DNA from 3 places in the Limosilactobacillus portuensis genome. Region 3 is predicted to be linked to each of the others. Evidence: predicted binding sites of a transcription regulator. Region 3 holds the regulator's gene; each other region holds the start of a gene.
The links. The regulator Rex, encoded in region 3, represses fermentation and respiration genes when NADH is low (regulators of the CRP and FNR family bind a similar motif). The targets are predictions, from matches to a motif close to TTGTGAANTANTTCACAA.
Positions count from the first base shown of each region.

Region 1 (4,649 bases), 780 kb from region 3:
ACCACCAACTGTTGCTATTTGTTTACAAACTCCGTGCGTAAAGGGCCACTTGTTGACCTGCTTGACGACCAAAGACGATCGTTTCAGCAATGGAGTTTCCCCCAACACGGTTGTTACCATGAAGACCACCAGCTACTTCACCGGCAGCGAAAAGTCCCTTAATGATGTCACCATTTCCATCAAGTACTTGAGTCTTTGGCGTAATGTGAATTCCCCCCATTGTGTAGTGAATAGCAGGGGCGATGTGGATAGCGAAGAATCCTGGCTTGGTAATACCACGATCCATCCCCGTTGTCCGACCAAATTCAGCATCATCATGGTTTTCAACTGCTTGGTTCCAGGTGGTAACAGTTTGCTTCAAGTTGCTTGGATCCACGTTAATCTGCTTAGCAAGATCTTCAATCGTTTCACCATGAACAACTAAGCCAACCTTGTCATAGAATTCAATTGCCTTAACATGATCGCGAATTCCTTGATCAAAGATTAAATAAGCACTGTGCTCCGGTAACGCGGTAATTGCATTTGCACAAATCTTCCGCGTATTTAGTTCATTAACGAACCGTTTTCCTTCACCATTAACCATAATGGCCCCTTCACCACGAACTGCTTCACCAATCAGGTAAACGTGAGGGTTATCTTGCTGAACAGTTGGGTGGACTTGAACTAAATTCATTTGCATTAATTCAGCCCCAACGTTTTCAGCTAATTTCAACCCATCACCAGTAGCACCTGGTTGGTTAGTTGTTTTGTAGCTTTCAAGATCTGGACGGAACCGCTTAATGTATTCTTTTGAAGCACCGAAACCACCAGTGGCTAAAATAACTGCTTTCGCATTAATAACCTTAATGATTCCGTCAGCGTTAACTTCAACTCCATTAACCCGGCCATCGTCAGTCCGTCGTAACTTAGTAACTTTCGTCTTGTTAAATACAGGGATATCTTCCTGAGCAACGACTTCCAGTAAACTCTTCACCAAGAAGCCACCAATTGGTGCCATACTTGCTGGACGGTGGGTCCGCTTCTTAGACATTCCCCCCGTAATGGTAATATCATCCAGTTTAATGTCATGATCGGCTAACCAATCGATTGCTGGGGCAGTGTGGTAAACGAAGTAGCCTAACATATCTTTATCGTTGAGCCGACCACCATCCTTATATGTTTCATGGTAAAAGTCAGCAACGTTATCGATCACACCATGGTGAAGTTGAACATTGGTTTCAGCAGCGTTCATTCCAGAAGAAGCCCGGTTAGTATTCCCACCAAGTTCCTTTTCCTTTTCTAGTACTGCAACCTTCATCCCTAATTCATTTGCTTGAATAGCGGCTGAAAGGCCAGTCCCACCAGAACCAATAATTACAACATCATAGTCATTTTCTAATTTGCCAACAGATGTTGGTTGAAATTCTGCCATTACGTAGTTCTTCCTTTCAATATTAGTTAGCTTTAGCTCTAGTCCTTACGATCAACGTTGGTCATCTTAAGCATGTCCATCCATTCGTCGTATTGTTCTTCAGTTACCTTAACAGACTTCAAAGCAGCTTCCTTCAAAGTGCTTCCTGCCTTATCAGCAGCTTGAGCAATCTTAGCGCTGTCGTGGTAACCAATGTGTGGTGATAATGCCGTAACAGTCATCAGTGAGTTATCAACTAATTCTGCCATCCGGTCTTCATTAACGGTCATGCCATGGATCATCTTGTCCGCAAAGCCCATGATTGTCCCAGTCATCAAGTCGGCTGATTCAAGGAACGCATCAATCAATACTGGCTTGTAAACGTTCATTTCAAAGTTACCCTGTGATGATGCCATTGTTACAACAGTATCATTACCGAATACCCGTAAAGCAGCCATTGTTACGGCTTCAGCTTGGGTTGGGTTAACCTTACCAGGCATAATTGATGAACCAGGTTCGTTAGCTGGGATGTTTAATTCACCGTAACCAGCACGTGGACCTGAACCCAAGAAACGAATATCTTGAGCAATCTTAAACATATCGGCAGCTAAACTCTTCAATGCGCCGTGGACAACATCTAATCCTGAGTGGTTAGCTAAGCCGTAGAACTTGTTTGAATCAGCTGTTAAGTTTAAGCCGTATACTTCGCTAAGCTTTTCAGCAATCTTCTCTGGCCTCCCTTCAGCAGCGTTTAATCCAGTACCAACTGCAGTTCCACCAATTGCTAATTCATTTAAGGTTGGTTCAAGGGTCTTAATGTAGTCAAGGTCATGTTCAAGAGAAGCCACATAACCGGATAATTCTTGGCCGAAAGTCAACGGCACGGCATCTTGCAAGTGAGTCCGACCAACCTTAACGGTGTGCATGTACTTTTCTTGCTTAGCCTTCAATTCATCAATCAAGTGTTGAACAGCTGGCTTCAACTTATCAAGAGCTTCTAAAGCAACAACATTCATTGCTGTTGGGAAGGTATCGTTAGAACTTTGCCCCTTGTTAACATCATCGTTTGGTAGGATTTCGATGTCAGGGTTAAGTTGGTGTGCCTTATGAGCAACAACTTCATTGGTGTTCATGTTGGTTTGTGTACCAGAACCGGTTTGGTAAACCTTCAATGGGAAGTCTTTACGTAATTTTTCATCGCTCAAAGCTAAGAGTTCATCAATTGATTGAACAATCAAGTTACCCTTTTCTTCAGAAATAGCCTTTGTTTCCATGTTTGCTTGGGCAGCTGCCTTCTTAATGTTCAGCAAAGCACGAATAATGGCTAATGGCATATACTGACCAGTTGGGAAGTTGTTCCGACTCCGTTCTGTTTGTGGTCCCCATAATGCATCTGCAGGAATTTGAACTGGACCAAGAGTATCTTCTTCAGTACGGTATTTTGTCATTGTAAAAGCCTCCATTGTCTAAATAAATCGTCTATTTGTGAAAAAATACACATCAATTACACTACTATCCTAACGCGGTATAATATCCATAGTCAAACATTCAATATGTTATAAAATTCACTTATAGTGTCTTCTTAATCACTGATAATCATTGAGTCCATCATCAATCGTTGAATAAATTTCACAAGCAAACCAAACAAAAAATTCTAGTTAAATTCTCAATGAAATAACTAGAATTTTTTGCTATATAAGATTAAAATCACAAAGTTATTAGACAGAACAACCCGATTTTAGCATTAGTTCTCATTATCAATCGTTACCTTTTCCATGATAACGTCCTTTTTCGGCTTATCCATCCTATCACGCTTAGCTTGGCTGATCTTTTTTACTACATCCATCCCGGTAATTACTTGGCCAAATACGGTATGACGGTGATCCAGCCATGGGGTGCCACCCACCTCTGCGTAATGATCGATAATTTCTTGTGGATAGCCAACTGCTTTCATTTGTTCAATCATATTAGCCGGAACATGTTCGTTAGAAACAATGAAAAACTGACTGCCATTAGTGTTAGGACCAGCATTAGCCATTGAAACCGCTCCGTTAAAGTTGAACAATTCATCGGAGAATTCGTCCTCAAAAGCTTTTCCATAAATACTCTTACCACCACGACCAGTTCCGGTTGGATCGCCACCCTGAATCATAAAATCAGGAATTACCCGGTGAAAGATCACCCCATCGTAGTAACCCTTTTCTGCCAATTGAACAAAGTTATCAACGGTCTTGGGTGCCTGCTCCTTAAATAGCTGAACTTTAATTTCACCAAGGTTTGTTTTGATTGTTGCTTGCGGCCCCTTCACAGCCCCAAGTTTTAGTTGCGGATATTGCATTTTGCTTCCTCCTTAATTTTTACTCATGACTTATTCTTAGCACACAAGCGCCTTTAATATCACCACGTTTAACGTATTTTAGTGCATCAAGCGCCTTTTCAAGCGGGTATTCGGTAACTTCTGGATGAATATTAAGACGATCGGCTAATGTTAAGAATTCTTCTCCATCACGGCGAGTATTACTTTCAACACTCGTTAGCGTCTTTTCATGGAAGAGGTGTTTTTGGTAGTTCAGTGTTGGAATATCCGACATGTGGATCCCTGCCATTGCCAACGTTCCTCCGGGAATTAAACTCTCCAATGCTGGCAAAACGATATCGCCAACTGGAGCAAAAATAATTGACGAATCTAACGGGACATCCGAAAGATCATATGCCCCCTTAGCAGAAACACAGCCAAGCTGAAGAGCAAAATTTCGTGCATCAGCCCCCCGAGTAAAGACGTGAACTTCTACTCCCTGAGCTAATGCAATTTGCGCTGTTATATGTGCGGAGCCACCAAAGCCATACAAACCGAGGCGACCACCTGCAGGAACATTTGCCCGCTCATAAGCCCGGTAGCCAATTATCCCCGCACATAATAGTGGCGCTGCTTCGAGGTCATTAAACTTCTCAGGAATCCGGTAAGCAAACCCTTCTGGTACGGTAACATACTCAGCATAGCCACCATCATGGTCCCAGCCGGTATAAACTGAATGCGGGCAGAGGTTTTCATGACCGGAACGGCAGAATTTACAAACGCCACATGCATGCCGGAACCATGGAATCCCAATTCGCTCTCCTAATTCAAATCGTTGTGTTTCTGGCCCAAAAGCAACTACCTTACCAACAATTTCATGTCCTGGAGTAACGTGCTCACGATGAACCGGCAAATCGCCTTCTGCCACATGTAAATCGGTATGGCAAACACCACAAGTAAGGA
Region 1 is NZ_CP117296.1:259,378-264,026, reverse strand. It holds gene PRK60_RS01150 (flavocytochrome c) at 23-1,411, opposite strand; gene PRK60_RS01145 (class II fumarate hydratase) at 1,450-2,838, opposite strand; gene PRK60_RS01140 (peptidylprolyl isomerase) at 3,135-3,728, opposite strand; gene PRK60_RS01135 (zinc-dependent alcohol dehydrogenase family protein) at 3,748-4,649, opposite strand, start outside.
Region 1: PRK60_RS01145 (class II fumarate hydratase) is a predicted target of Rex. The motif match lies at 2,874-2,891, and genes of this name have one in related genera.

Region 2 (4,649 bases), 820 kb from region 3:
ATACTTTTGGTATTCATCAAGAGTCGTGGCCCCAATCGTCTGCAAATCACCGCGAGCAAGCGCAGGCTTTAAAATATTTGAAGCATCGATCGCCCCTTCAGCACCACCAGCACCAATTAGGGTATGTAATTCATCAATGAAGAGGATCACATGACCATCTTTTTGAATCTCATCAATAACCTTCTTCAACCGGTCCTCAAACTCTCCACGATACTTAGTTCCAGCGACCAACGATCCCATATCAAGCATCATCAGTCGTTTTTGTGCTAAGTCTTCAGGAACCTCATTACTAGCCATTCGGCGAGCCAGTTCCTCAGCAATTGCCGTCTTTCCGACACCAGGTTCACCAATTAACACTGGATTATTCTTTGTTCGGCGACTTAAGATCTGCTCAACCCGTCGTAATTCATTGTCGCGACCAATTACGGGATCAAGTTTGCCATCCCTTGCCATTTGAGTCATATCACGTGCAAGCTTATCAAGAGTTGGCGTCTCCGATCTTCGTGCCCGTTGTCCCGGCTGTCTTCCTAACCGCTGCCGTGCTTGAATGTCTGATACACCAAGACGACGTAAGGTTACTTTACGAATTTGTCGCGGTAATACATCTAAACTCAGCAGAATCCTGGAAGAGAGGATTCCCTCATCTGAAATCAACGCAAGCAGTAAATGCTCAGTACCAATCTTTAAGGCGTTTAACTGTTGCGCTTCTTGTCCCGCTAGCGCTAATACTTGACGCGCCTTGGGAGAATATGGAAGGTAATCGGCTGGCCCCATGTCATCCATTGTCCCATAGCCAATCATCCGCTCGATTTCTTCCTGAATATCATCACTAGTAATGGAGAATTGCTCAAAAATTTTGCTAGCAATCCCCTCCCTTTCAATTGCCAACGCGAGTAATAAGTGTTCAGTACCAACGGCTTGGTGCTTAAAGTACTTTGCTTGTTCATGGGCGAGTGCCAAGACGTGTTTGGCACTTGGTGTAAACATATTATCCATTAACTGCTTTCCTCCTAGCTCTCATACCGTAAACGATTAAGCATTGAAATTAAAATTCTTGCTCTTAACTGAGCTTCAACATTACAATCATTCACATTTAGGGTTTGCTTTGACAAGGCAACTAGCATTAAGTCCCCCTCTCGCCTTGTCAGTACTTTTTCATCATAAAGCGTTCGAACAATATCGTAAGCATCACGCTCACTAATTGAATCCCCAATTGCTTGGATTAGTGAGTTTAACACATCAACATTATCAAGTAAATTAACGCGCTCAATTCGAATATAGCCGCCACCACCACGTTTACTTTGCACTAAGTATCCATGCTGAATAGTAAATCGGGTTTTAATTACATAATTAATTTGTGACGGAACAACATCAAAATGATTGGCAATTTCCGAACGACGAATTTCAATTTGAGATGACTCACCAAGGATTTGTTTCAAATACTCCTCAATAATGTCAGAAATACTTTTCTCTTCCATTCCATCACCTCCAAATTTCCTGACTAATCTTGACCAAATTTTACCACAATATTAAATCAGGAACCAGAAAACTATCTCAATAAAGAGTAAGTACTAGCAAATAATTTAAGGAAAAGACTATGACATGCTTTTCATTACCGAGATAAAATCAAGTAGCACATGGTAGATAAATAAAGCTCCTAGAGTTTGGTTTTACCTTACTCTAGGAGCTTATTTACGTTTGCAAGACCTAAATACCTTGCTCTCGCTAAATTTCAAAAAGGGGATATTTTATAGATTAATCTTCTAAGCTGAAGTCAACAACGTTCCGACCAACAACCTTGTTATCCTTCAATTCTTGGATCATGTCATTGATTTCACTTAACTTCCGAGTCTTAACAATTGGGTGAACCTTGCCTTCAGCACCAAATTGGAAACATTCAGCCAAATCTTGACGAGTACCAACTAATGAACCAGCAACGATAATTCCGTCAAGAACAGTCTTAGCAATGTTAAGCTTCATGTCACCTTGTGGAAGAGCAACGGCAACTAACTTACCATCTGGACGAAGTGAGTCAACTGCTTGGTCAAATGCTGAAGCTGAAACAGCAGTTACAACAGCAGCGTGGACACCGCCAACCTTTTCTTGGATTTGCTTATCAACATCGCCATCGTGACGGTTAATAACAATTTCAGCACCGTTTTCCTTAGCAGCTTCAAGCTTTTCAGGGTTACCATCAACGGCAATAACGTGAGCACCGAAAACATTATGAGCAAATTGAATACCCAAGTTACCAAGACCACCAGCACCAACAATAGATACCCATTGACCTGGCTTGATGTCAGCAACCTTCAATGCCTTGTACATAGTAACACCGGCACAAGTTAATGAAGTAGCTTCAACTGGATCAAGACCTTCTGGAACCTTAACAGCATAATCAGCAGGAACGATACATTGTTGTGCCATTGCACCATCAGCAGTGTAACCAGCATTCAAAACGTTCCGGCAAAGTGTTTCACGACCAGTAAGGCAGTATTCACAGTGTCCACAACCCTTGAAGAACCAAGCAATTGATACTCGATCCCCAACCTTTAAGGAAGTAACACCAGGAGCAACTTTAGATACACGACCAACACCTTCGTGACCAATAATCCGTCCTGGCTTCTTACCAAAATCACCAGCAACAACGTGCAAGTCGGTGTGACAAAGACCACAGTATTCCATGTCAACTAGAGCTTCACCTGGTTTAAGATCCCGAAGTTGAACATCCTTAACAGTAACGTAACCATCTACTGGATCGTTAATAACAGCAGCTTTCATAATCTAAAATCTCCTTTGAACTTGTTATCTTTTACACAAAATATAATAACAAATCCAATTCGTTTTTTAAAGCGCTTTTGTGAATAAATAAACAGGAAACTAATAGACCAATATTCTGTTAGTTTCCTATCAGTATGCTGAAACTAGCATCACTTAATCAATACCAATTGTGAGTATTTTAGCAAATAAATTTCGTACACTATGGCTGAATTTGTTCACCATTGTAAATTTCATAAAGTTCTTCAGCAGTTTGGCGAAGGGTTTGATAATCAATGTTATTGGTAAACAGCATCAATGTTCGTTTAGTTTTATAATCCGCAAAAAAACAACAATTATACCCCGGCTCGCTACCATTAGCCCGAATAACCGTTCCTTGAAAATAAACACCACCAAAATAAGCTTCACGCTGGCTCTTTGGTTGGTTAGCAAAGCTCTTAATAAGCTTTGGGTTACTGATTACGTCATGGTAAATAAATTTCCAATAATTTAATGGTGAGAGCAGTAGATCACCGGCACCAATTTCTGACGAAGCAGTTTGTGATAGTATCCGCCAAGTCACACCCGGTTGCATAGTCTGCAATACTTGACGCGGTTTTACCTGGTACACCATTTTTAGCTGCTGATGATTCAGCGACCTTAAAACTGTCTTTTTTATAAAGTGATAGTAGTCATCATGTGTTCGCTGACGAATAATAGCACCTAACATTTCAAAATCAATATCCTGATAATTCCAATCGTGACTAGCTGTATTCTTAAAATGGTGAAGGAAAAAACGTTCCTGACTTTTTTCATTATTTAAAGTTTTCTTCGGCAACGCACCATCATTTTGCAAACCACTTGTATGAGCCATTAACTGTTGTAATGTTATTTGGTCGCTTCCTTGAATTTGGGGATAATATTTACTTAGTGGCATCTCCCACTTTAGCTTCCCCTTCTGAACGAGCTGGTATACTGCAACCCCTGTTATCAATTTTTGTAGCGAGCCAATTGGAAATAGAGCATTAGGAGCAACAACTTGTGCTGGGTTAGTTGTAAGTTTATTCCTTAGAACTACCGGTTGATCCCGTTTCCCGTTGACTAGAATAATGCCATTGATATGGTGATCTTGAAGGTAAGTTTGTAATTCTACCTTGGTTTTCCCATCAACTTGGCTGGCGTTCACCATTTTCTGTGGACTCCAGAGAAGCACTCCTAAAATAATTACCGGTATTAATAATAAGTAGAATAATTTCCTTGTCATAAGCCGTTCCCAAAAATTAAATTGTAATCTACAAGCAAAATGTCTTTCATCAAATCATTACTACTAAAAAAGCAGGACAGAACTAACAAATTAGTTTTCCCTGCTCCTTATAATTATGATAATCGGAACTACAAGATTTGAACTTGCGACCTCTGCGTCCCGAACGTAGCGCTCTACCAAGCTGAGCTAAGTTCCGAAAAGAAAAAGCGTGACAACACTAAGTAGTGTGCCACGCTTTTAAGTAGTGCACCCAGAAGGAGTCGAACCTTCAACCTTCTGATTCGTAGTCAGACACTCTATCCAATTGCGCTATGGGTGCATAAAGAGCGGAAGACGGGATTCGAACCCGCGACCTCCACCATGGCAAGGTGATGTTCTACCACTGAACTACTTCCGCATAACTGTTCTGCAACGATAATTAATATACCACGTGTCACAGACCGATGTCAATATGATTTTGAAATAAAGTTTTTATTCCAAATGCGGATGAAGGGACTTGAACCCTTACATCTAAAAGATACAAGATCCTAAATCTTGCGCGTCTGCCAATTCCGCCACATCCGCATATGGAGGATACAGGGCTCGAACCTGTGACCTCCTGCTTGTAAGGCAGATGCTCTCCCAACTGAGC
Region 2 is NZ_CP117296.1:300,990-305,638, reverse strand. It holds gene PRK60_RS01375 (ATP-dependent Clp protease ATP-binding subunit) at 1-996, opposite strand, end outside; gene PRK60_RS01370 (CtsR family transcriptional regulator) at 1,011-1,478, opposite strand; gene adhP (alcohol dehydrogenase AdhP) at 1,756-2,778, opposite strand; gene PRK60_RS01360 (serine hydrolase domain-containing protein) at 2,978-3,943, opposite strand; tRNA gene PRK60_RS01355 (tRNA-Pro) at 4,141-4,214, opposite strand; tRNA gene PRK60_RS01350 (tRNA-Arg) at 4,264-4,337, opposite strand; tRNA gene PRK60_RS01345 (tRNA-Gly) at 4,344-4,415, opposite strand; tRNA gene PRK60_RS01340 (tRNA-Leu) at 4,500-4,582, opposite strand; tRNA gene PRK60_RS01335 (tRNA-Val) at 4,586-4,649, opposite strand, start outside.
Region 2: adhP (alcohol dehydrogenase AdhP) is a predicted target of Rex. The motif match lies at 2,800-2,817, and genes of this name have one in related genera.

Region 3 (4,649 bases):
AACCATATCTTCAAACTTGCCATCAGCAGCGTTGTAACCAATTCCTGGCTTTTCGCTCTTTAATTGGTTAACAATTACTGAGCCTTCAACACCGGCGTTTTCAGCAATTTGACGAACCGGTGCTTCCAAAGCATCCTTAACGATGTTAACACCAGTAGCTTCATCGCCAGTAGCCTTAATGTCATCTAATGCTGGAAGAACGTTTACTAAGGCAGTACCACCACCAGGAACGAAACCTTCTTGAACGGCAGCCCGGGTAGCGTTCAAAGCATCTTCAATCCGGTACTTCTTTTCCTTCAATTCGGTTTCAGTTGCGGCACCAACCTTAACAACTGCAACACCACCAGAAAGCTTTGCAAGACGTTCTTGAAGCTTTTCCTTGTCAAAATCGGAAGTTGACTTACTGATTGCTTGCTTAATTTGGTCAACCCGTTCAGTGATTGCTTCCTTGGAACCCTTACCATCAACAATAGTAGTGCTGTCCTTAGTAACAGTTACCTTGTTAGCTTGACCAAGTTGATCAACGGTAGCATCCTTCAAACTCATACCTAAGTCATCAGAAATAACTGTACCACCAGTCAAGACAGCGATATCTTGCAATTGAGCCTTCCGTCGGTCACCAAATCCAGGAGCCTTAACAGCAACAACGTTAAAGGTTCCCCGAATCTTGTTCAAGACAAGGGTTGGCAATGCTTCACCAGTAATATCATCAGCAATGATTAAGAGTGAACGACCTTCTTGAACAACTGATTGAAGAAGTGGCAAAATGTCTTGAATGTTGCTAATCTTCTTGTCAGTAATCAAAATGTATGGGTTATCCAAATCGGCTTCCATCTTGTCATTATCGGTAACCATGTATTGTGACATGTAACCGCGATCGAAGCTCATCCCTTCAACGACGTCAACACTGGTTTCAACACCACGAGAATCTTCAATAGTGATAACACCATCGTTACCAACCTTTTCCATTGCATCGGCAATCAACTTACCAACTTCTGGGTTAGCAGCTGAAATTGAAGCAATTTGTGCAATGTCGTCCTTAGTCTTAACGTCATGGGACATCTTCTTCAATGCTTCAACAGCAACTTCAGTAGCCTTGTCAATTCCCCGACGAATACCAACTGGGTTAGCACCAGAAGTAACGTTCTTCATCCCGGCATTAACAATTGCTTGGGTCAAAACGGTAGCAGTAGTAGTACCGTCACCGGCAATATCGTTAGTCTTGGAAGCTACTTCTGAAACAAGCTTAGCACCCATGTTTTCAAAATGATTTTCTAATTCAATGCTCTTAGCGATTGTAACACCATCATTAGTAATGGTTGGTGTACCATAGCTTTGTTCAAGGACAACGTTCCGTCCCTTTGGCCCCATAGTGGTCTTAACTGTGTCAGCTAACTTATCAACACCGCGAAGCATTGAGCTCCGTGCATCTTCAGAAAACTTAATTTCTTTTGCCATTTTTTAATTCACCTCATATTAATATTAATGCTGTCATTTATTAAACCTTGATCGCTTATTCAACAATAGCAACAAGGTCCTTTTCATGAACAACGAGGTACTTTTCGCCGTCGTATTCAACTTCATTTCCGGCATACTTATCAAAGAGGACGCGATCGCCTTCCTTAACAACTGGTGCTAACTTTTCGCCATTATCTAAAGTCCGTCCAGCACCAACAGCAATTACCTTTCCTGTAGTTGGCTTTTCCTTAACGTTAGAAGCAAGAACAATGCCACCAACAGTCTTTTCTTCTTCTGTTTCTGCTTTAAGAAGAACGCGATCTCCTAATGGTTTTAACACGTTAATCCCTCCATTTTGATAAATTCCATACTCAAATTAGCACTCTCATGTACCAAGTGCTAATTACATTTTCTACTATACCATTTTTAGAGTTGATTGCAACCAATATGCTCTTCAGCGATGCTAACTAAAAAATCGCCGGTAATTACAGTTAACGTAACTACCGACGATTCTATAATTTAGTTTGTTTTCTCATCATGATTATTTTCAGCATAATTCTTGATGAAGTAAATTAACGTTTGAAGTTCATTAGTTAAGTCAATATTTTGCACTTGAACATTCTTGGGAACCGAGAGACGAACTGGCGTAAAGTTCAAAATTCCCTTTACCCCAACGCTAACTAATTGATCAGCAACCTTTTGAGAAGTTGAACTTGGAACGGTTAAGATCACGGCATCGATCTGCTGTTCCTTAATTTGCTTTTGCATCTCGCTTGCTGGATAAATCGGGATCCCGCTCTTTACGGTATTTGCTAATTCCGGCTTAGTATCGAACGCTGCGCTAATCCGTAAGTTAGTATCTTGATGGAAATTATAATTAAGGAGCGCGCTTCCTAACGAGCCGACACCAACAAGGGCCACGTTAGTAAGGGTATCCTGATTTAGGATCCCCTTGAAAAAGTTCAGCAGGCTCTCAACATCATAACCATAGCCCCGCTTTCCTAATTCACCAAAATAAGAAAAGTCACGGCGAATGGTTGCGGAATCAACCTGGACCGCTTCTGAAAGCTCCGTCGATGAAACCCGTCGTTTGTTTGCACTTAATAGTACACTAAGGTAACGGTAATAAATTGGTAACCGTTTGGCCGTTGCCTTAGGAATTTTCTTGGTAACCATTCTTTGTTATTCCTCCTACGATTTTTATATTATTCAACATTAGTGAGCTTTAAATCTTTACTCAATTTTGCTAGTTTGTGAAATCCAATTCTCTTATTATTCTAGCAACAAACTCTCCCATTGTGAACACTCAAACAAAATTATTTTCAAAAAATTTTCCATTTGCTTAATCGTTAACGTAATTTACAGGTTAATTTTTGTGAAATCAAGGTCAACCAGCGTATAATGGAAAGGTACATCTTTTGAAGAACGAGGTAAACAAAATGATTCTTTTGCAAGCCAATAATGTAATGCGTCGTTTTGGCGCGGATGTCCTCTTTCATGACATCAATCTCCAAATTCAAGGACATGGGCGAACTGCCCTTGTTGGTCGCAATGGTGCTGGAAAAACGACCCTCTTAAAAATGATTGCCGGAATCACAAGCCCCGATGAAGGAACAATCTCTAAGAGCAAGGATTTAACTATCGGTTACCTGGCTCAGGATCAAGGGTTAGACAGCCAAAATAGTATCTGGGCTGAACTTGATCTAGTATTTGCTCCCCTCCATAAAATGGAAAAGCAAATTCACCAGTTAGAAGATCAGTTAGCTTCACTTGATCCAGCAACTAAAGAATTTCAACTAACAACGGAGAAATATTCCCAACTTCAAGCTGAATTCAAGAAACGAGGCGGTTTTGAGTACGAATCGCGAATGCGGGGAATCTTAAAAGTCTTTGGGTTTGGAGAAGCTGACTACCAAACCGCGATCAACTCCCTATCTGGCGGACAAAAAACGAAGCTCGCCCTTGCTAAAATTCTTTTGCAGTCTCCTGACCTTTTGATCCTGGATGAACCAACAAACCACTTAGATATGAACGTCCTTGCATGGCTAGAAGATTATTTAAAAAGCTATCAGGGCGCTCTCCTTGTTGTTTCTCACGACCGCTACTTCCTTGACCGAGTTGTTTCCGATATTTATGATCTCGATAACCATACATTGCGGCATTATACCGGCAATTACACCCAATTTATGCAACACAAGCAGGAATGGCTTACTGCTGAATGGAAGCACTATGAACAGCAACAAAAGAAGATTGCGAAACTTGAAGACTTTGTCAACCGTAACATTGTCCGTGCATCAACCACAAAACGTGCTCAAGCGCGCCGGAAACAACTAGAAAAAATGGAGCGGCTGGATCGTCCCGAGACTGACGATCGGTCAATCCACTTCCACTTTCACAGTGATAAGGATAGCGGTAATGAAGTTCTTGACGTTGATCACGCGGTAGTTGGTTATAATGATCAGAAGCTTGCCGGGCCATTATCTTTCTCCGTTCGTAAGCCCCAACGAGTTGGAATTATTGGGCCCAACGGAATTGGTAAATCAACCCTGCTAAAGTCAATTTTGGATCGGATCCCGCTAATTAGCGGATCGATTAAGTTAGGTGCTAACCTTCAAATCGGTTACTATGATCAGGAACAGCAACAACTTCATCCCGAAAAATCAGTTTTAAATGAAGTTTGGGACGATCATCCAAACATTCCCGAAAAGGATATTCGCTCTCTCCTTGGTAGTTTTCTCTTCGTTGGTGATGATGTTTATAAACTTGTCCATGATCTTTCTGGTGGCGAGAAGGCTCGTTTAGAATTAACCAAACTTTCTTTTAAACCAATTAACTTCTTAATTCTTGATGAACCAACAAACCACTTAGATATTGATAGTCGTGAAGTCCTTGAGAACGCAATTAACGAGTTTCCTGGAACGGTCCTATTTATTTCCCACGACCGGTACTTTATTAACCAGGTTGCTACGGATGTTCTTGACATGAGCGCTACCGGAATTAAGCATTATGAAGGTGACTATGATGACTACCTTGAAGCCGTCAATAAGGAATTAGCTTCAACCGCAGGGCAAGAACAACAAGACAGCTCTACAGCTAAGCCCAAGAAATCCAGCGCTCAACAGTCTTACCAGCAAAGTAAGGAAACCCAGCGTGCCCGGCGAAAGCTCCAGCGACAGGTTGACAAGTTAGAA
Region 3 is NZ_CP117296.1:1,408,876-1,413,524, forward strand. It holds gene groL (chaperonin GroEL) at 1-1,458, opposite strand, end outside; gene groES (co-chaperone GroES) at 1,514-1,798, opposite strand; gene PRK60_RS07200 (redox-sensing transcriptional repressor Rex) at 1,978-2,634, opposite strand; gene PRK60_RS07205 (ABC-F family ATP-binding cassette domain-containing protein) at 2,898-4,649, shown strand, end outside.